Regions from separate parts of the Streptomyces sp. NPDC003284 genome, predicted to be linked through region 3. Evidence: riboswitches for the same ligand, from Rfam matches in the RefSeq annotation. Region 3 holds a riboswitch; each other region holds the start of a gene.
What was found. Region 3 has a riboswitch for fluoride ahead of ACWDYF_RS32540 (NUDIX hydrolase). Riboswitches for the same ligand answer to the same signal wherever they lie in the genome.

Region 1 (6,554 bases), on a different contig from region 3:
GCCGCCCGCGCCCTGGCCCGCCACGCGGGCCTGCGCCGCCGCCGCGTCACCGACGTCCCCTGCGGCCTCCCGCCGGACGGCGGCGCGGACGGCTCCGGCCGGAGCACGGGCCGCGGGCTCGCGCACGGCTCCCCGGAGCCACCGGCGGACCCGAAGCGGTGAGCGGCGCCGGCCGCCGCGGCCCGGCGGGCGGCACCGCGCTGCGCTTCGTGCTGCTCATCGGCGTGGTGAGCCTGTTCTCCGACATGGCCCACGAGGGCGCGCGCGGCATCACCGGCCCCTTCCTCGGCTCGCTCGGCGCCGGTGCCCTCGCCGTCTCCGTGATCGCGGGCGCCGGCGAACTCCTCGGCTACGCACTGCGGTTCGTGTCCGGCCGGGCCGCCGACCGCACCGGCCGGTACTGGCCGATCACCGCCGCCGGCTACCTGGTGCAGATGGTCGCGGTGCCGCTGCTCGCCCTGGCCGGGCAGTGGCCGGTGGCCGCCGTGCTGATCGCCGCCGAGCGCGCCGGACGCGCCCTGCGCACCCCCGCCCGGGACGCGATGCTCGCCCACGCCACCGCCGAGCTGGGCCGCGGCCGGGTCTTCGGCGTACGGGAGGCCCTGGACGCGGCCGGCGCGATGACCGGCCCGCTCGTCGTGGCCGGTGTGCTCGCGCTGCACGGCGGCTACCGCACGGGCTTCGCCGTGCTCGCCGTACCGGCCGCGCTCACCCTGCTCGTCCTGGCCGCCGCGTGGCGGCAGTACCCCGACCCGTCCGGCCTGGACACCGGCGAGGACGTCCCCGGCAGACACGGCACCCCCCGGGCCTTCCGGACCTATCTGGCGGCCATGGGCCTGATCGCCGCCGCCTACGCCGACTACCCGCTCATCGCCTACCACTTCGGCCGGGCGCACGTCGTCGCCGCCCCCTGGATCCCCGTCCTGTACGCCGTCGCCATGGCCACCGAGGCCCTCGCCGCGCTCACGCTCGGCCGTCTGTTCGACCGGTGGGGGCTGCGGACGGTGGTGGGCGCGACCCTGCTGACGGCGTGCTTCCCGCCGCTGGTCTTCCTCGGCGGCCCGGTGGCCGCCGTGTGCGGCGTGGTGCTGTGGGGGCTGGGCACGGCCGCCCAGGAGTCCGTGGTCCGGGCCGCCCTCACCGGCATGACCGCCCCCGGCCGCCGGGCCTCCGCCTTCGGCCTCTTCGACACCGGCTTCGGCCTGTGCTGGTGCGCGGGCAGCCTCGCCCTCGGGGCCCTCTACGACCACTCCGTCACCGGCCTGGTGGTCTTCTCCGTAGCCCTGCAACTGGCCGCGGTCCCGCTGCTGCTCAAGGTGCGCCACATCGCCTGAGCGCCGCGCGGGACCGGGCGGCTCACCGCAGCAGCCGCATCAGCACGTCCTCGGCCCTCCCGTAGGCCTGCGAGCCCACCCGCAGCCGCCACACGGTCCCCGGCGCGCCTTCGCCCGGCGTCACGACCCGGACCGGCCGGGGCGCGGGCGCCGCGTGCGCGGGCACCCCCGCCTCGCGCAGCGCGTCGAGCACCTCGTCGACCCGGCGCGCGGGGATGTCGGCGACCGGCGCCCAGGACACCGCCCGCAGACCGTTGCCCCGGCCCCCGGGCGGCAGCCACGCGGGCGCGAAGAGTCCCGCCGAGACAGTGAGGTGCGCGCTCCCGTGGGAGCTGGAGACGGCGCCGGACATGGCATCCTCCCCGGGTCTTCCCGCACCTCCAGCGTACGTCGCGGGGCTCCGCCCACGGAGCTGCTCCGTCCGGCGTACCCTGGATACCCGTGCAGGTGATCCATGGGGCACACTGTGGATGCGCCCAGCGCGTCGGTGATGGGGCTCACCGCGAACCGCGGCATCATGCCGCTGACGGTCCCTGGCAGAACAGCTGAGCCGTGCCATGAGGACGGCTCCCGTCGCCAGGAGGCTCCCGTGGAGTTCGATGTGACCGTGGAGATCCCGCAGGGGTCCCGCAACAAGTACGAGATGGACCACGAACTGCACCGCATCCGGCTGGACCGGCTGCTGTTCACCTCCACCAAGTACCCGGCCGACTACGGCTACATCGAGGGCACCCTGGGCCGCGACGGCGACCCGCTGGACGCGCTGGTGCTCACCGGCGAGCCGACCTTCCCCGGCTGCGCCGTCGAATGCCGGGCGGTGGGCATGTTCGTCATGAAGGACGAGCACGGCCCGGACGAGAAGATCCTCTGCGTCCCCGCCCACGACCCGCGCTACGCGCCCCTGCGGGACATCGACGACGTCCCCGAGTTCGACCGCCTGGAGATCACCCACTTCTTCGAGGTCTACAAGGACCTGGAACCCGGCAAGTCCGTCGAGGGCTCCCACTGGGAGGGCCGCGAGCAGGCGTACGCGGAGATCGGTGCCGCCCGGGAGCGGGCCGCGGCCACCCCGGGAACGACCGGTGACTGAGCCGCGCGCCCGCCCGGTGGGCACCCTGGTCCTCATGCGGCACGGCCAGAGCACCACCAACGCGGAGGGCCGCTTCACCGGCTGGACCGACGTGCCCCTCACCCCCCGGGGCGAGGAAGAGACCGTCCGGGCGGCCCGGTCGATCGCCCGCGAAGGGCTCCTGCCGGACGTCGTCCACACCTCCCTGCTGCGCCGCTCCGTGCACAGCGCCGACCTCGCCCTCGGCACGCTGGACCGGCTGTGGATCCCCGTACGCCGCAGCTGGCGGCTGAACGAGCGCCAGTACGGGGCCCTGACCGGCCGCCTCAAGCACGAGGTCCGGCAGGAGGCGGGCCCCGGCCGCTACCGGCACTGGCGCCGCTCGCTGCACGGCCGCCCCGCCCCGCTGCCCGCCGACGCGCTGGCCCGGCTGCGCGCCGACCCGCGCTACGCGGCCCTGCGTCCCGACGCGGTGCCCGCCGTGGAGAGCCTGGCCGACATGATCACCCGGGTCGTCCCCTACTGGACCGACGTCCTCGTACCCCAACTGCGCACCGGAGCCACCGTGCTGGTCGTCGCGCACGGCAACTCCCTGCGCGCGCTGGCGGCCGTGCTGGACCGCCTCACCGGCGACGAGGCGGAACGGCTCGACATCCCCACCGGCGCACCCCTGCGCCACGACTTCGACGGCGACCTGCGTCCCCTCGTACGCCACGGCACCTACCTGGACCCCGGCAGCGCCGCCCGCGCCGACCTGGTGGCCGCCGAGGGCCACTGACCCCGGCGCCCCGCCCTCGATCCACCACCCCCGCACCCCGGAGGAAGACCCCCATGACTCTGCGCCCCGCCGAGCTGCACGCCGTCGAGATCCTCGACTCCCGCGCCCGCCCCACCCTCGCCGTCACCCTCACGACCGACGACGGCACCCGGACCCGGGCCGGTGTGCCCTCCGGGGCCTCCACCGGCACCCGGGAGGCCGTCGAACTGCGCGACGGGGACGAGGCCCGCTACCGGGGCCAGGGCGTCCTGGCCGCGGTCGGGCACGTCAACGGCGAGATCGCCCGCGCCCTGACCGGCCGCGCCTTCGACTCGGCCGCCGACCTCGACCGGGCACTGATCGAGCTGGACGGCACCGGCACCAAGTCCCGGCTCGGCGCCAACGCCGTCGTCGGGGTCTCCCTCGCCGCCTGGCGCGCCGAGGCCGCCCTCGCCGGGCGGGAGCTGTGGCAGCACCTCGCCCGGGTCGCGGGCACCACCCCGCGGCTGCCGGTGCCGCACTTCAACGTCGTCAACGGCGGCGCCCACGCCGCGAACGCGCTCGACTTCCAGGAGTTCATGCTCGCCCCGCTCGGCGCGCCGAGCCTGCCCGAGGCGGTGCGGGCCGGAGCGGAGATCTACGGGCGGCTCAAGGCCCGGCTCGCCGCGGAAGGGCACACCACCGGGCTGGGCGACGAGGGCGGCTTCGCCCCCGCCGTCGACCGGCCCGAGGACGTCCTGCGGCTGCTCGTCGAGGCGATCGGCGACGCGGGCCACACCCCCGGCCGGGACGGGGTGGCCATCGCCCTGGACCCGGCGGCCAGCGAGTTCCGCGACGGCGACGGCTACCGGGTGGCGGGAGAGCAACTGAGCACGGACCGCCTCATCGACCGCTTACGAGGAGATCGTCGACCGCTTCCCGGTCTGGTCGATCGAGGACGGCCTGGCCGAGGACGACTGGGACGGCTGGGTCCGGCTGACCGCCCGGCTGGGCCACGGGACGCAGATCATGGGCGACGACATCTTCGTCACCAACCCGGCCATCCTCACCGAGGCGATCGGCCGGAAGGTCGCCAACTCCGCGCTCATCAAGGTCAATCAGATCGGCACCGTCACCGAGACCCTGGAGGCGATGCGGATCTGCCGGGAGGCCGGGTACACGCAGATGGTCTCCCACCGCTCGGGCGAGACCGAGGACGCCTTCATCGCCGACCTGGCCGTCGGCACCGGCTGCGGCCAGCTCAAGTCCGGTGCCCCGGCCCGCGGGGAGCGCGTCGCCAAGTACAACCGGCTGATCGAGATCGCCGAGGCCCACCCCGAGCTGCAGTTCGGACTGGCCGGCTGACGCGGCACACCCGCCCCGCCCGGCGCCGGACCGACGGCGCCCGGCGGGGCGCACGCGCGCGGCGGTCCGGGGTGAGCACCCCGTACGGCCGCGGGCCGGTGTCACCCTGTCGAGTGGATCTCCGCCCGCTCGCCTGACCCGGGGCGCCCGGCATCGTGATGATGCAGGCGTGATTACCGAATCCACGCGGTCCGGGCCCCGACGCAGGGCTCTGACCACCTCAGGTGTCGTCCTGTTCACCGCGCTCTCGACGCTGGCCGCCGTACCGGCCGCGCCGGCCGCCGCCTCCGCCACGGCCGCCCGGCCCGCGAGCCGCCCCGCCGCCGCACGGCCGCCCGCCACCCGGGCGGAAGCCGCGACCGACGCCTACCTGCGCTCGATCCGGCGCGACCCCGCGGCCCTGCGCCGCTTCTTCCAGCGCATGCCCAAGGGCGGCGACCTGCACAACCACCTCTCCGGCGCGGTCACCACCGAGTACCTCGTCGAACTGGCCGCCGAGGACGGCCTGTGCATCCAGACCGCGACGATGACGGCCGTGCCCCCGCCCTGCGGCGCCGGTACCCGGCCCGCCGCCGACGCCCGCACCGACAAGGCGTTCCGCGACGCGATCGTGCGCGCCTGGTCCATGCAGGACTTCCCGCCCGGCGGCAACGGCCACGACCACTTCTTCGACACCTTCGGCAAGTTCGGCGAGGTGACCTGGCGCCACCGGGGCAAGCTGCTCGCCGACGTCGCCGACCACCTCGCCGTCCAGAACCAGTCCTATCTGGAGACGCTGGTCACGCCCGCCTCCGACGGCGCGAAGAAGCTCGCCGACCAGGTCGGCTGGGACCCCGACCTGGCCGCCCTGCACCGCAAGTTGACGGCCGGCGGCGGACTCGACCAGGTGGTCGCCCAGGCCCGTACGGAAGCCGACGACGGCGACGCCGAGTTCCGCACCGCCGAGCACTGCGGGACCAGGACCGCCCGTCCCGGCTGCACCGTCACCGTGCGCTGGATCTCCCAGGTCTCGCGCGGCAGTTCACCGCAGCGCGTCTTCACACAGATGGCCCTCGGCATGCGCCTGTCCGAGCGCGACCACCGCTTCGTCGCGGTCAACCTGGTCCAGCCGGAGGACGGCGAGACCGCCCTGCGCGACTACAGCCTCCAGATGCGCATGCTCAAGTACCTGCGCACCGTCTACCCGCACGCCCATCTCACCCTGCACGCCGGGGAGCTGTGGCCGGGCCTGGTCAAGCCCGCCGACCTGAAGTTCCACATCAAGGAGGCGGTGGACGTCGCCGGTGCCGAGCGCATCGGCCACGGCGTCGACCTCGTCCACGAGGACGACTGGCAGCGCACCGCCCGCACGATGGCCGCCCGGGAGACGGCCGTCGAGGTGCCGTTCACCAGCAACGCGCAGATCCTCGGCGTCAAGGGCGCCGAGCACCCCTTCGGGACCTACCGCCGCTACGGCGTACCGGTCGTGCTCGCCACCGACGACCCCGGGGTGAGCCGGATCGACATCACCCACGAGTACCAGTACGCCTCCCTGACGTACGCGCTGGCCTACCCCGAGCTGAAGGACCTGGCGCGGGCCTCCCTGGAGTACGCGTTCGCGCCCGGTGCCAGCCTCTGGCAGGGCAACCCCACCCGCTCCGGCTACACGTCCGTGGCCGCCTGCCGCGGGGTGCGCCCCGGCGTCGACCGGCCGGGCGGCGCGTGCGCCCGGCTGCTGGACGCCAGCCTCAAGGCGCGGCTGGAGTGGCGCCAGGAGATCGCCTTCCACCGCTTCGAGGCGTCGGCGGGCCGGACCCGCTGACCGTGCGCGCCCGGTCCGGTGCCCCGCACCGGGCCGGGCGCGGCGGGCGGCTCGGGTAAGGTCGGTGTGTCATTCAACCGGCCCCGAGCAGGGCCGCGCCCCGGGCACCAGCACCACCGCGGCCGCCGCCGGAAGCCCCTGGAAAGCAGGATCCGCAACACATGAGCAGGTACGGGTTTCTCGTCTCGCCCTCGCACAACCGCGTGTACGCCCGGTCGGCGCCCGCGCTGGCCCTGGCGGAGCTGGAGG
Region 2 (6,554 bases), on a different contig from region 3:
TGGGTGACCGGGTGCGGGCGGGCGGCCTCCTCGCCCAGACGCTGCCGCTTGTTGGCCTCGTAGTCGGCGAAGTTGCCCTCGAACCAGAACCAGTGGGCGCCGCCCTCCCAGGCGAGCACATGGGTGGCGACGCGGTCCAGGAACCACCGGTCGTGCGCGGTGATCACGGCGCAGCCGGGGAAGGCGAGCAGCGCGTGCTCCAGCGAGGCCAGGGTCTCCACGTCGAGGTCGTTGGTCGGCTCGTCCAGCAGCAGCAGGTTGCCGCCCTGCTTGAGGGTGAGCGCCAGGTTGAGCCGGTTGCGCTCGCCGCCGGACATCAGGCCGACGGGCTTCTGCTGGTCGGCGCCCTTGAAGCCGAAGGTGGCGACATAGGCGCGCGAGGGCAGTTCCACACCGCCGACGCGCAGGTGCTCCTGGCCGCCGGAGACCGCCTCCCACACGCCGGCGGCCGGGTCGAGCCCGGCGCGGTCCTGGTCGGCGTAGGAGATGCGGACCGTGTCGCCCAGGCGCAGGGTGCCGCTGTCGGGCCGCTCCTCGCCGACGATCATCCTGAAGAGCGTCGTCTTGCCGACGCCGTTGGGGCCGATCACGCCGACGAGGCCGCCGCGCGGCAGCGAGAAGGACAGGTCCTCCATCAGCAGCCGGTCGCCGTGGCCCTTGGTGAGGTGGTCGGCCTCCAGGACGAGGCTGCCCAGGCGCGGGCCCGGCGGGATCCGGATCTCCTCGAAGTCCGGTTCGCGGCGGCGCGCGGCCTCGCTCGCCAGTTCCTCGTAGCGCTGCACGCGTGCCTTGGAGGCGGCCTGCCGGCCCTTGGCGCCCGCGCGCACCCAGGCCAGTTCCTCGGCGAGCCGCTTCTGCCGCTTGGCGTCCTTGCGGCCCTCCACCTGGAGGCGGGCGGCCTTGGTCTCCAGGTAGGTGGAGTAGTTCCCCTCGTAGGGGTGGACGCGGCCGCGGTCGATCTCCAGGATCCAGCGGGCGACGTTGTCCAGGAAGTACCGGTCGTGGGTGACCGCGACGACCGTGCCCGGGTAGTCGGCCAGGTGCTGTTCCAGCCAGGCCACGGACTCGGCGTCCAGGTGGTTGGTCGGCTCGTCCAGGAGCAGCAGGTCCGGCTGGGACAGCAGCAGCCGGCACAGCGCGACCCGGCGGCGCTCACCGCCCGACAGTCCGCGGACCGGGGTGCCGGGCGGCGGGCAGCGCAGGGCGTCCATGGCCTGCTCCAGGCGGGAGTCGATGTCCCAGGCGCCCGCGTGGTCCAGGGCCTCCTGGAGCGCGCCGAGTTCGTCCAGGAGGTCCTGCGCCTCCGGTCCTTCGGCCCGGCCGAGGCGCGCGGTGACCTCCTCGTAGCGGCGCAGCATGTCCCGGACGCCCGCGACGCCCTCCTCGACGTTGTCCCGGACGGTGGCCGTGTCGTCGAGCCGGGGCTCCTGCTCCAGGATGCCGACGCGGGTGTCCGGGGCCGGGGCCGCCTGCCCGCGCGCGGGCTGTTCGCGTCCCGCCATGATCCGCAGGAGGGTGGACTTGCCCATGCCGTTGGGGCCGACCACGCCGATCTTGGCGCCGGGCCGGAACGAGAGGGTGACGTCGTCCAGGACGACCTTGTCGCCGTGGGCCATCCGCACGTTGCGCATCGTGTACGCGTACATCCGCGATGCCTCCGTAACCGGGCCGCCGGGGAGGCGGCCGTCGTTCACAGAGGCCATCAGCACGGGGTGTGCGGTCAAGGGCGAGCCTCATCGCCGTCTCCGTCCATGGTGCCCACAGCGGGCGTCCGCGCGCCAGCCCGAGCCGCCCGCACCCGGTGGCGACGGACGTCAGGTGGACAAGGCAGGCATATCCGGCGGCCGGGCCGGGGAGAATGAACGTGCCGGGGCGATGGGGCTCGCCCGTGACCGCACGGACCGCCGTGCTGATGGCCTCTACGTGGACCGCCGTACCACGGGAGGAGCCTGCGATGGAGATCATGGTCATGGTGGCGGCGACGGTCGGATCGCCGTTCGCACCGCACGACGGATCGGACGGGCACGACGTGGCCGCCGCGGGCTCGACCCGCGTGACCGGCTACCCGGTCGGCGCCGGCCGGATCGACGACACCCTCACCGAGGACGGCGAGCCGACCGCCGTCCTGCTGCTGATGGAGGAACCGGCGCTGCCGGGCCGGACCGTGCGGGCCCGGCCGGTCGCGCTGGTGCACGCGCTCAGGGACGGCCGTCCGTGCCCGGAGCTGGTGTGTGTACCGGCGCACGACGCCAACTTCGCGGCCCTCACCGGCGTACGGGCGCTGCGTGCCTGGCATGCGGACGAGGGCACCCTCGCCACCGTGCTGCACCGGCTCGACCCGGCGCACCACTGGCGGGTCGAGGAGTGCGAAGACCCCGCGGCCGCCGAGGAGTTCCTGACCCGGGCCCGGCAGGCGTACGCGCGTCTCACGGGCTGTCTGGACTAGACCCGCGCCGCGGGGCCGGGACACCGATGGCGGCGGCGGCCTTGACCGGCGCCGCCCGGACCGGTTCACTCGGACTCGGCGATGGATCCCGCCTGGGCCGTTCTCCGGCCCGAACCGCCCTCCTCCGGGCTGATGGTTCCTGACCGACGTCAGGACCGCATGCCCTCGGGAGGTACCCACGTGGACGCTTCGCCGTCGTCCGTGCACGCTCACGGACCCACTCCCCCGCACCGCCCGGAGCGCCGCCCGCGTCCGGGGCACCCGCCGGGTGCGCCGCGCCCGTCCGGCCCCGACCGGGACGGAGCGATGCGATGATCTGCTTCGACTGTCAGGAACTCGACGTCACGACGGCCGCCGTCGCCGTCTGCCGTACGTGCGGCGCGGGGATCTGCCGCGGTCACGGGCGGCCCACTCCGCAGACGCTGCACGACCTGACCGGGGCCGGTCTGGCCACCAAGCCGCGTGCAGCGCGGCGGATGGTGTGCCGCACCTGCCTCGCCGCGGAGCGCAGCGGGTGACCGGTTCCCGGCACCTGCCCCGACCGCCCTTCAGCGCGGGTCCCTCCGAGGCGCACACCCGCGCGCCCCGGTCGCGAGAAGGGCACAGGTGAGGGGTGCGCCGTGTCCTGACCGGCGCACCCCTCACCCCATCCTCGCGCGCTCCGTCCGTCAGCCGCGCTCGCGCAGATACGCGTCCAGTTCGGCGGCCCCGGCCAGCAGGGCGCGCCCGCGGTCGCTGAGCCGGTCCCGCCAGTCGCGCAGGGTGGCCTCCAGCGGTTCGGGGCCGCCCGCCGCGCGGACCCGTTCGATCAACGGCGCGATCTGCTCCAGCGGATGGCCGCCGCGTCTGAGCTGGTGCACCAGCCGGGCGTCGCGCACGGCGGCCTCGTCGTACACCCGGTAGCCGGTGCGCGGATCGCGGCGCGGGCGGACCAGTCCGGCGCGCTCCCACTTGCGCAGGGTCGCGGGCCGGATGCCGAGCCGCCCGGCCAGCGGGCCGATGAAGCCGCCCGAGGTCCCGGCCCGCGGACCGGAGTCCCCGGCGCGCGGGGCGGAGGCGGGCACCGGGCCGGAACCGGGCGCGGCGGGTGTGTTGAGGCCCCGGAGGGCCTGTTCGACCGCCTGGAGGGTCAGCCGGTCCTCCAGGAGCTGGGCGTGGCTCTCGTCGATCAGGCGCAGTGCCTCCTCCACCGCGCCCTCCCCGACCGCCCGCATCACCGCGGCCGCCGTGCGGTGGCCGTGGCCGGGCACCAGGGCGAGGAAGGTGCGCAGGGCGCGCGCGTGCAACGGGGTGTAGGTGCGGTAGCCGTGCTCGGTGCGGGCGGCGGCCGGGAGGATGCCGGCCTCCTCGTAGTTCCTGACCGCCTGGGTCGACACCCCGTGCGCACGGGCCAGGTCGACCGGCCTGAGCCGTCGGGTGCTTTGAGGGTTGGACTCCATGATCCTGCCGTTTTCCGGGGCTCTTGAAGGGGGTGGTCGGAAAAAGTTTCCACGGAGGGTTCAACGATAGCGTTGAAGGCATGGCTACCGGTATCAGGAACACCGCCCATGCCGTGGACGCCGCCGCCGTGCTGCGGCTGCTCCCGTCCCGGCCCCGGATCCTCGCCCTGGGCGAGCCCACCCACGGCGAGGACGCGCTCCTCGCACCGCGCGACGCGCTGTTCCGGCAACTCGTCGAGGAAGAGGGGTACCGCACCATCGCGATCGAGAGCGACTGTCTGCGGGGCCTGGCCGTGGACGACTACGTCACCTGGGGCAGGGGCTCCCTGGACGAGGTGATGGAGCGCGGCTTCAGTCACGAGTGGTTCAACGTGTCGGCGCCCAACCGTGAACTGGTGCGCTGGATGCGGGAGTTCAACGAGGGGCGACCGCTGTCCGAGCGGGTGCGCTTCGCCGGGATCGACGGCCCGCTGGAGATGACCGGCGCCGAGAGCCCCCGGCACGCCCTGACCGCGCTGCACGCCTTTCTCGCCGCCCGGGTGGACGCCGGTCTGCTTCCGTGCGCCGCGCCGGAGCTGGACCGGCTGCTCGGCGCCGACGGCCGCTGGAGCGAACCGGCCGCGATGCGGGACCCGGCCCGGTCGGTGGGGCGCTCGGCCGAGGCCGCGCGGCTCCGGCTGATCGCCGACGACCTGGTGACGCTGCTCGACACCCAGACACCGCTGCTCATGGAGGCGGCCGCGCCACCGGAGCTGGAACGGGCGCGCCTGTACGGGCGTACCGCCGCCGGGCTGCTGCGCTACCACTCCCGGACGGCCGACACCTCACCGGCCCGGATGACCTGGCTGGTGGCCCTGCGGGACCGGATGATGGCGGCCAACCTGCTGGCCCTCGCCGAACGCGGCCCGGTCCTGGTCCACGCCCACAACGGCCATCTCCAGCGGGAGCAGAGCACCATCCGCATGGACGGCACTCCTGTGCGGTGGTGGAGCGCGGGCGCGCTGGTGGGCGCCCGCCTGGGCGAGCGGTACGCGTTCCTGGCCACCGCCCTCGGCACGCTCCGCCACCGGGGCGTGGACATCCCGCCGCCGGACACCCTCGAAGGGATCCTGTACGCCCTCCCGGGAGCCGACTGTCCCCGTGTCGTCGACGCGCGCGGCCTTGCGGACGCCCTCGCGAGCGGCATCCCGCCCGTCCCCCGGCAGTCGCCGTACCACGGCTACGCCCCGCTCGACCCGGCGCACCTGGCCCGGACCGACGGGATCGTGTTCGTGAAGGACGTCCCGGAGGCCGGACGGGCGCACACCTGACAGCAGGGCGCGGCGGAGGCCGCACGGGCGCGGCGGGTGGCTCAGTCCTCGTCAGTCTTCGTTCAGTCCTCGGCCAGCAGGTCGAGGCCGCGGGCGGTGCTCAGGCCCAGTTCGGGCGCCGGCCACCTGCGGGCGCGGGCCGACCGGGACACGTCGCGCCACCACGGGAGCGCGGGCAGCTCACCGGCCGGTTCGAAGGGCCGGCCCGGGACGGGCAGGGCCAGTGCCTGGCCGACCGCGTCCGCCGCGGCCAGCGCCCACTCCGCCGGTTCCGACCAGGGGTGCAGGGCGAGGTTGAACGTCCCCCAGTGGATGGGCAGCATGACGCCCTCGGCCCGGCCCTGTTGCAGGTCGAGGTGGCTCTGCACGCCCTGGGTGGGGTTCATGTGGATGTCCGGCCAGGCGCCCGGCAGCGGCCCGGCGTCCGGCTGGTCCTCGGGCCAGAAGTCGGAGTACGCGCCGAGCTGGATCATCGTGGCGTCGAAGGGGCCGTGGTCGGCGCCGATGTCCCGGAAGCCGTCGAAGTAGCCGGTGTCGCCGCTGTGGTAGACGCGGTGCTCGTCACCGGCGACGACCCAGGAGGCCCACAGGGTGTGCTGGGTGTTGCGCAGGCCGCGGCCGCAGAAGTGCCGGGCGGGGGTGGCGGTCAGGGTCAGTCCGCCGACCTTGGTGGCCTCGTGCCAGTCCAGTTCGCGCAGCCGGTCGGCGGAGACACCCCAGTGTTCGAGGTGGGCGCCGACGCCGAGCGGCACCGCGAAGAGGGTGTCCGTGGCGGCCAGCGCCTTGATGGTGGGCAGGTCCAGGTGGTCGTAGTGGTCGTGGGAGATGACCACCACGTCGACCGGGCCGAGCGCGGCCAGCGGCAGGGGCACCGGGTGCAGCCTGCGGGGGCCCGCGAAGGGGAACGGCGAGCAGCGCTCGCCCCACACCGGGTCGAAGAGCACCCGGTGCCCGTCGATCTCCACGAGCACACTGGAGTGCCCGAGCCAGGTCAGGCGCAGTCCGCTGGCCGCGGGACGGGCCAGGTCGGCGAAGGTGGTGGCGTGCACCGGGATATTGCCCCGGGGCGAGCGCCGGACCCGCTCGTCCTTGTCGAAGTAGTGCTTGGCGAAGTCGAGCATCGAGCCCGAGGGCCGGATGCTCGCCGGGCCTCCCGGGTTCTGGAAGACGCCGTCCTTGAAGTGCGGGGAGCGGCGGATCCGCGCCATGCGCGCACCGCCGGGGTCCACGCCGAAGGCCTCGGGCCGCAGGGCGCTCAGCCCGGGAATCGAGGGACGGAAGCCGGCCACGTTACCTCCAGGTGGGGTCGCTCAGGTGGTCCATTATGAGGGGGCCGCCGCGCCGTTCCCGGGCCGCCCC
Region 3 (6,554 bases):
GTCGGCGCCTGGTCGCCCGCCGTCGCCGCCGCCGTGCTGATCGGTGTCGGTGTGCACGAGGCGACCGGGACATAGCCCGGTTCCGGGCCCGCGCCGCCCGGCCCCACGGTCACTCCGCGGGCACCGGGCGGTACAGCAGCAGGGCGGCGGGCGCAGCCGTCAGGGTCAGCGCGTCGGGGGCGGTGGCCGTCTCGCCGTCGTAGGCGTAGGTCAGACCGCGCAGGCCGGTCAGCCGCAGCCGGGGCACGACGTGCTGTTCGGGAAGGACGAGCGCGTGCGGTGCGTCGACCGCCTCGGCCAGGAGGGCGGCCAGCCGCCCGTGCCGCTGCCCGGCGTCCGCGTCGAGCAGCCGCACGTCGAGCAGGCCGTCCGACAGCCGCTCGCGCGTCGGCAGGGCGTGCAGGGAGTGCTGCCGGTACACGCCGTTTCCCGCGAAGAGGAGCCAGAGGCGGCGTGGTGTGCCGTCCAGGCGCAGCGTGAAGGGCCGGGCGGTGCCGCTGGCCAGGGGCAGCGCCAGCGCCGTGGCGGCCCGCCGTCCGCAGCGGCGGCGGACCAGTTCCCGCAAGCGGACCAGATCGGCGTAGGCACCCAGGGCGAAGGTGTTCAGGAACACCCGGGGCGGCCGGTGGGCGCCCGGCGTGCCGATCAGGGCCACGTCGACGGCCGCTCCCCGGCCCTCCTGCACGGCGGCGGCCGCCACGGAGACGGAACGCAGACCGGCCGTACCGGCGAAGTGGTCGAGCGCGCCGCCGGGGAAGACGGCGAGCGGGAGGCCGTGGCGCAGCGCGGCGCGGGCCGCCGCGTTGACCGAGCCGTCACCGCCGACCACCCCCAGCGCCCCGCCCGCCTCGGCCGCCGAGCGGGCGGCCGCCTCCAGGGCGGCGGGCAGGCCGTCGGGGGAGCGGACGGTGACCGGGCGGGCCCGGGGCAGCAGGCTCCGCAACTCGGCGAGGGCGCGCTCCGCGCCGGTCGCGGCCGGGTTGGCCACCACCCGCAGTCCGGCCCCGCCGGGCAGCGGCCGTACGCGGGACGGGTCCGCGCGCCCCATCGGCGCCGGACGGCCCCGACGCTCCGCGGCCATGGCGCGCTCAGCCCCGTCCGGGCGTCACCGGGAACGGAACGGGGGGAGCAGGGGCAGCGCCGACAGGGCGCGGGTGACCCGGGTGCCGTTCTGCGGGCGCCACAGGTTGCCCAGGTAGGGCGCGTACCGGCGCCCGCCCCGGTGGAAGAGGCCCGGCAGATGGCCCGCCAGCGGCGGTTTCATGTCGAGCTCGCGCAGCCGGGGGAACGCCACGAACTCGGCCGTCATGCCCTCCTCCCGGGAGGCGGGCGTCTGGCCGGGCGCGCGGCCCGCGGTGAACACCAGGTCCACGGTCCGCCGCCCGCTGTCCGGATCGACGGCCTCCAGGACGAACGCGACCCGGGCCGGTTCCACCGCGAGGCCGGTCTCCTCGCGGGTCTCGCGGCGGGCGCAGGCCACCATGCTCTCGCCCGCGCGGGGGGTGCCGCCGGGCAGCACCCAGTCGTCCGCGCCCCGCGCGGTGCGGTGGACGAGCAGCACCGACTCGCCCCGGAAGACGACGGCGGAGCAGCGCAGCAGGACATCGTCGGGCATCCTCATGCCGATCTCCTCGCAGATGATGTGCGGGTGTTACCGGTAGAGGCCATCAGCAGGAGGTCCTGCGGTTGTGGCGAGCCCCATCGCCATGGCGACGCCCTCCCATTGTGGCGTACGTCCCCGGTCCGTCCGCAAGTCCTCCGCGCGGCCCGGCGGACCCCGCGCGCGGCCCGGCCGGTCACGCGATGCGCAGCCGGATGCCGACCCAGGTGGTCGCGACGCCGCCCGCCGCCATGGCCAGCGCCCACAGGACGGGGCGGGCGGTCAGGAGACGGGCGAGTGCGGCGCCGAGGACGGACAGGGCGAGGACGGCGAGGGCCACGACGATCCACGGCGGGCCGGGCAGGACCGCGCCCAGCGCGAGCGGCAGCGCGGCCCCCGCGAAGCTGGCCGCACAGGCGACGAGCGCGGCCCGCCAGGACCGCAGCAGGGCGAGCCGCCCCAGGTGCGTGGTGGCCATCTTCCGGTCGTGGCCGAGGCTGAGCTGCCGGGTGATGTGCGCGAGATGGGCCCGGCGTTCGGCGTAGTCGGCCACCATGACGGTGAAGGCGGAGGTGACCAGCGCGGCACAGCCGACCCGCACCGCCAGGCTCCAGCTGACCGGTGTGCCGGACCCGGTGAGGGAGGCGGAGGCGAGGGTGAGGGCGTTGAGCAGGCCGTCGGTGATCCCGAGGACGAGGGGGAGCCGGACGGTCTCGGCGGCCCTCATGACGGAGACGGTCATCTCTTGCGGGGGGTCCGGTCGAGTGTGTAGGCGCCCGCGACCACCTCGTCGGTGCTGTGCACGACGGCACCGGCGTGCTCGATGGCCCGCTGGATGGCCGGCAGGTCCAGGTCGTCGCCCTCGATGGTGACGTCGGTCCCGATGGTCTCGACGTCGATCTCGGTCACGGAGATGTTGACGGCCTGGACGCCCGGCACGTTCTCGATCTTCTGCGCCAGATGGGTGAGGCTCGGCTCGCTGATGGCCATGTCGACATCGAGGACCAGTCGGCGGATCGGCATGAGCGGTGTCCTTGTCGAAGTGCCTGCGTGTCCTGTCGGTGTGCCTACGCGCCGGGACGGTCGTCCGGGCCGAAGCGGACCAGTTCGCATTCCTCCAGGATGGCCGCCCCTTCGGAGACGATCCCGTCGAGCTCCGGCAAGAACGCCCGTACCTTCTCCGGGGAGTCGGCGAAGACGACCGCCATGGGCAGGTCCTCGCTCAGGGACAGGATGCGCTGGGTGTGGATGCGGGAGTGGGCGCCGTAGCCCTCGACACCGCGGAAGACGCTGGCCCCGGCGATGCCCGCCTTGTGCGCGCGGTGCACGATCTCGGTGGCCAGGGGCTTGTGGTGCACGGTGTCGTTCTCGCCCACGAGGACGGTGACCTTCAGTCCGGGGCGGGTGTGCCTGCTCATGCGCGGTTGCTCCGTTCGGTTGATGTACTGCTCGTGGGTTCCTGGTGCGGGGGCGTTCTCACCCGGTGTCCTCGGGGGGCGCCGCGGCGGGGACCACGAGCACGGGCAGGGCGGCCCGCTCGGTCACCCGCCGCACCACGTCGCCCAGCGGCCGGGCCCGCAGATGGCTGTCCGCGCCGTGGCGGCCCAGGACGATCAGGTCGCAGCCGTGCTCGGCGGCGCTCGCGACGAGGTCGGCGGCGATGTCCGTGCCGGTGCCCCAGTCCAGGCGGAGCTGCCCGGCGAAGGGCGGCAGCGCCTGCCACGCCCGGTCGAAGCGCTCCTGCGCCCAGGCGCGCTGGGCGCCGAGGTCGCGGGTGCGCTCACCGCCGGTCTCGGTGTGCTCGGACGGTACGAGCACGGCGCGCACCAGGACGCCGCCCCGGTCGCCCGCCAGGGCGACCGCGGCCGCCAGCGCCGCGCGGGCGGCGGGCGAGGCGTCCCAGCCGACGAGGATCCTGTGGAACGGTGACGCGGTCATGGGCCTCCTCCTTCACGAGGACGGGTCGCGGGCACGGCCGCCGCCGGGCCGCTCATGACAGGGCCGCCACAAGCGCCAGGGCGCCGACCAGGGCGATCAGCATGTAGGTCAGATAGGCGTCCAGGCGGCCGCACTGGAGGCGTTTGGCCGCGGCCACCAGCGCGCGCAGCGGACGGTAGAACGGCTGGTACAGATACACCTCGACGACCTCCACCACGTCGGACGCGTAGTCGAGGGTGCCTCCGGTCGCCGCCGTGCGCACCGGCCCGGCACCCTCCGGTCCCGGGTCCGGTCGCGCCGGTCCCGGTTCCGGTGGTTCTCCGGCAGGGGTGGCGCGGGTCCGGGTGCGCAGCACGGCGCCCAGGACACGCCGGGTCGGGTTGGCGTACCCGAAGGGGGTGTACCGGTCGTCGCCGTGCACACCGCCGCTCGCCGAACGCCACGCCGGGACCCGCCGCACCCGCAGGGCCCCGCCGCGCGAGGCCGCCACCAGCAGCACCAGGACGCCCGCGCACAGCACCGGCATCACCACCCACAGCCAGCTCGGGGAGAGGCTGGAGAACCCGGCGAAGACGGGCTGCACGACCCAGGGAGAGACCAGCGCGCCCGCGCTGACCTCCTGCGGCACCAGCGGTGCCAGACCCGCGCCGATCACCCGCAGCTGAAGCGGGGTCAGGGCGGCGGCGGCCAGGCCGCCCAGGGCCAGCAGCAGGACGCCCGCGCGCCCCGCGGCCCCCAGGTCCGCCCGGCACGGGGCGCGGCGGGCCGGACGGTCGTCCCGGGGGCCGAGGACGACCATGCCGACGATCCGGACGAAGGTGACCGAGGCGAAACCCGCGGTCAGCGCGATCAGGGCGCCCGCCACCGCGAGGGCGAGCCCATAGGGGAAGGCGGAGTACCGGAACTGCTGCATCAGGCTCTCCAGCAGGAACCACTCCGAGACGAAGCCCGCGGTGGGCGGCAGCCCGGCGAGGGTGACGGCACCGGCGGCGAGCCCGCCGGCCGCCCACGGCAGGCGGCGCGCGGTGCCGCGCAGCCGTTCGAGGTCGCCGGTCCCGGCGTCCGCTTCGAGGGCCGCGGCCCCGGCGAAGAGCAGTGTCTTGGCGACCGCGTGCGCGATCGTCTGGAGCGTGGCGGCGATCAGCCCGGCGGCGGTGAGCCGTTCGCTGCCCGTGAGCGCGCCGACGAGCGCGACGGCGTACCCGGTGCAGATCAGGCCCGCGTTCTCGATGCTGGAGCAGGCGATGACCCGCTCCAGCCGGGCCTGCACGGCCGCGTGGGCGATGCCGAGGAACGCGGTCAGCGCGGCCAGCAGGAGCAGGGTGACGGCGAGCCAGGCGGGCGGCGGACCCAGCAGCGCGAAGGTGCGCCACAGCCCGTAGAAGCCCGCGTTGACGGCGACACCGGCCAGCACCGGACGCAGTCCCGCGGGCGCGGCGGCGTAACCGCGCGGCAGCCACACCTGCACGGGAGCCAGCCCGGTCTTCACGGCGAAGGCGAGCACGAGCAGCGCCCAGGTGGCCGAACGCGCGGCGCCCGCGGGCAGTTCGGCGAGCCCGGCCAGGGAGAAGTCCCCGGTGCGGGTGGTGCCCGTCAGCAGACCGAGCAGCAGCGCGGCACCGGACACCTTGCCGAAGCCGAACGTCGCCACGGCCGGACCGATACGGCGGTGCCCGGCGGCGGTCAGCAGATAGAAGCCGAGGGTGATGCCCTCCCAGGCCATGACGAACAGGAAGACGTTGTCCGCGCTCTCCACCACGGCCACGGAGGCGAGCACCAGGGCGTGGTACGCGGCCGGGCCCCGGCCGGGCCGCCGCGCGGACGCCCAGCCCGCCGCGGTGAGACCGGCGGCGACGGCGACGGCGAAGGTCAGCAGCCAGAACAGGCCCGAAAGGGCGTCGACGCGCAGGGCGGCCGCGCCGAACCCGAGGGTGCCGCCGAGGTCCAGGCGCGGGGCGTGCCCCGGGCGGCCCAGAGCGACGGCGCCCACCGCGGCCAGGCAGCCGCTGCCCGCCGCGCCCAGCAGATACGGCACGGCGTACGGTGCCCGCCGCCCCGGCAGGACGTCGACGAGGGCGGCCGCGGCGAACAGCAGCAGACCGGCCGCGATCAGCTCACTCACCCCGGCCTCCCTCCGCCGTCCCGCCGTCCGCCGTCCCGCCGTCCGGGGGCTTCCGGTCCGGGGGCTCCCGGTCCGCGCGGCCGAGCCGGCCGGTGGCCAGCAGCAGCGCCTGGAGCAGCGAGAACGGGCTCGGCGGCGATCCGGGCACCCAGATGTCGACGTCCAGCAGGCCGCCGATGCCCGAGTGCGTCGCGTAGGTCCCGGCCCACATGCCGCCGCTGCACGCGTCGGTGCCGGCGGCGATCACCACGACGGGCCGCGCGGTCGCCTCGTAGGTGCGACGCAGCGGCGCGGCCATGCCCCGGGCGCCCGCCCCGGTCACGATCAGCACGTCGGCGTGGCGCGGACTGGCCGTCAGGAACATGCCCAGCCGGTGGATGTCGTAGACCGGATTGACCAGGGCGGCGATCTCCCATTCGTCGCTGCCGTCGGAACCGGCGTCCACGTGCCGGATGTGCAGGGAGCGGCGGAAGCGCGCGGTCCGCGCCGCGAGCCGGGCCCGCAGGGCGGCGACGGCCGCCTCGTCCTCCACGGCCCCGGGCACCACGAGCGCCGCCCGCGCGACGGCGGCCGTCGCGGCGCCGGACGCCGGCGCGAACACGTCGGGGCGGACCCGGACACAGCGCCGGCACAGCACACAGCGCCCCCGGTCCAGCCGGGGCGTGCCGTCGGGCGCGGCGTCCAGCGCACCGGTCGGGCAGAGCCCGCCCAGCTCGGCACGGGTGACGCGGGGCGCGGCGGGCCGCACGGTCACGGCGGCGGGGAAGTCCCGCTCGTACGGGTCGGTCCCGCGGGGGTAGTGCGTGGTGACGATCCCCTCCCGCAGCCCGCGCACGAACCAGGGCGTCACAGCGCCACCCCCGCGATCGAGAGACCGAAGCTCGCCTCGATGAA

Region 1: it holds a riboswitch for fluoride, as region 3 does, so the genes downstream of both, ACWDYF_RS01905 (inorganic diphosphatase) here and ACWDYF_RS32540 (NUDIX hydrolase) in region 3, are expected to answer to the same signal.
Region 2: it holds a riboswitch for fluoride, as region 3 does, so the genes downstream of both, ACWDYF_RS01880 (inorganic diphosphatase) here and ACWDYF_RS32540 (NUDIX hydrolase) in region 3, are expected to answer to the same signal.

What each region holds. Positions count from the first base shown of each region.
Region 1 covers NZ_JBSFSI010000001.1:425,585-432,138, forward strand. Annotated here, with positions in the region: gene ACWDYF_RS01890 (hypothetical protein) at 1-162, shown strand, start outside; gene ACWDYF_RS01895 (MFS transporter) at 159-1,334, shown strand; gene ACWDYF_RS01900 (hypothetical protein) at 1,357-1,686, opposite strand; fluoride riboswitch at 1,812-1,877, shown strand; gene ACWDYF_RS01905 (inorganic diphosphatase) at 1,924-2,424, shown strand; gene ACWDYF_RS01910 (2,3-bisphosphoglycerate-dependent phosphoglycerate mutase) at 2,459-3,181, shown strand; partial or broken gene eno (phosphopyruvate hydratase) at 3,235-4,504, shown strand; gene ACWDYF_RS01920 (adenosine deaminase family protein) at 4,677-6,305, shown strand; gene ACWDYF_RS01925 (TRM11 family SAM-dependent methyltransferase) at 6,467-6,554, shown strand, end outside.
Region 2 covers NZ_JBSFSI010000001.1:418,699-425,252, reverse strand. Annotated here, with positions in the region: gene ettA (energy-dependent translational throttle protein EttA) at 1-1,646, opposite strand, end outside; fluoride riboswitch at 1,687-1,750, opposite strand; fluoride riboswitch at 1,863-1,929, shown strand; gene ACWDYF_RS01880 (inorganic diphosphatase) at 1,955-2,446, shown strand; fluoride riboswitch at 2,515-2,595, shown strand; gene ACWDYF_RS01875 (DUF2180 family protein) at 2,758-2,964, shown strand; gene ACWDYF_RS01870 (TioE family transcriptional regulator) at 3,115-3,885, opposite strand; gene ACWDYF_RS01865 (erythromycin esterase family protein) at 3,966-5,195, shown strand; gene ACWDYF_RS01860 (MBL fold metallo-hydrolase) at 5,258-6,484, opposite strand.
Region 3 covers NZ_JBSFSI010000023.1:101,089-107,642, reverse strand. Annotated here, with positions in the region: gene ACWDYF_RS32550 (manganese efflux pump MntP) at 1-75, shown strand, start outside; gene ACWDYF_RS32545 (diacylglycerol/lipid kinase family protein) at 110-1,081, opposite strand; gene ACWDYF_RS32540 (NUDIX hydrolase) at 1,106-1,621, opposite strand; fluoride riboswitch at 1,652-1,715, opposite strand; gene ACWDYF_RS32535 (hypothetical protein) at 1,797-2,327, opposite strand; gene ACWDYF_RS32530 (DUF211 domain-containing protein) at 2,339-2,623, opposite strand; gene ACWDYF_RS32525 (DUF190 domain-containing protein) at 2,668-3,018, opposite strand; gene ACWDYF_RS32520 (universal stress protein) at 3,077-3,538, opposite strand; gene ACWDYF_RS32515 (proton-conducting transporter transmembrane domain-containing protein) at 3,591-5,660, opposite strand; gene ACWDYF_RS32510 (NADH-quinone oxidoreductase subunit B family protein) at 5,653-6,510, opposite strand; gene ACWDYF_RS32505 (hydrogenase large subunit) at 6,507-6,554, opposite strand, start outside.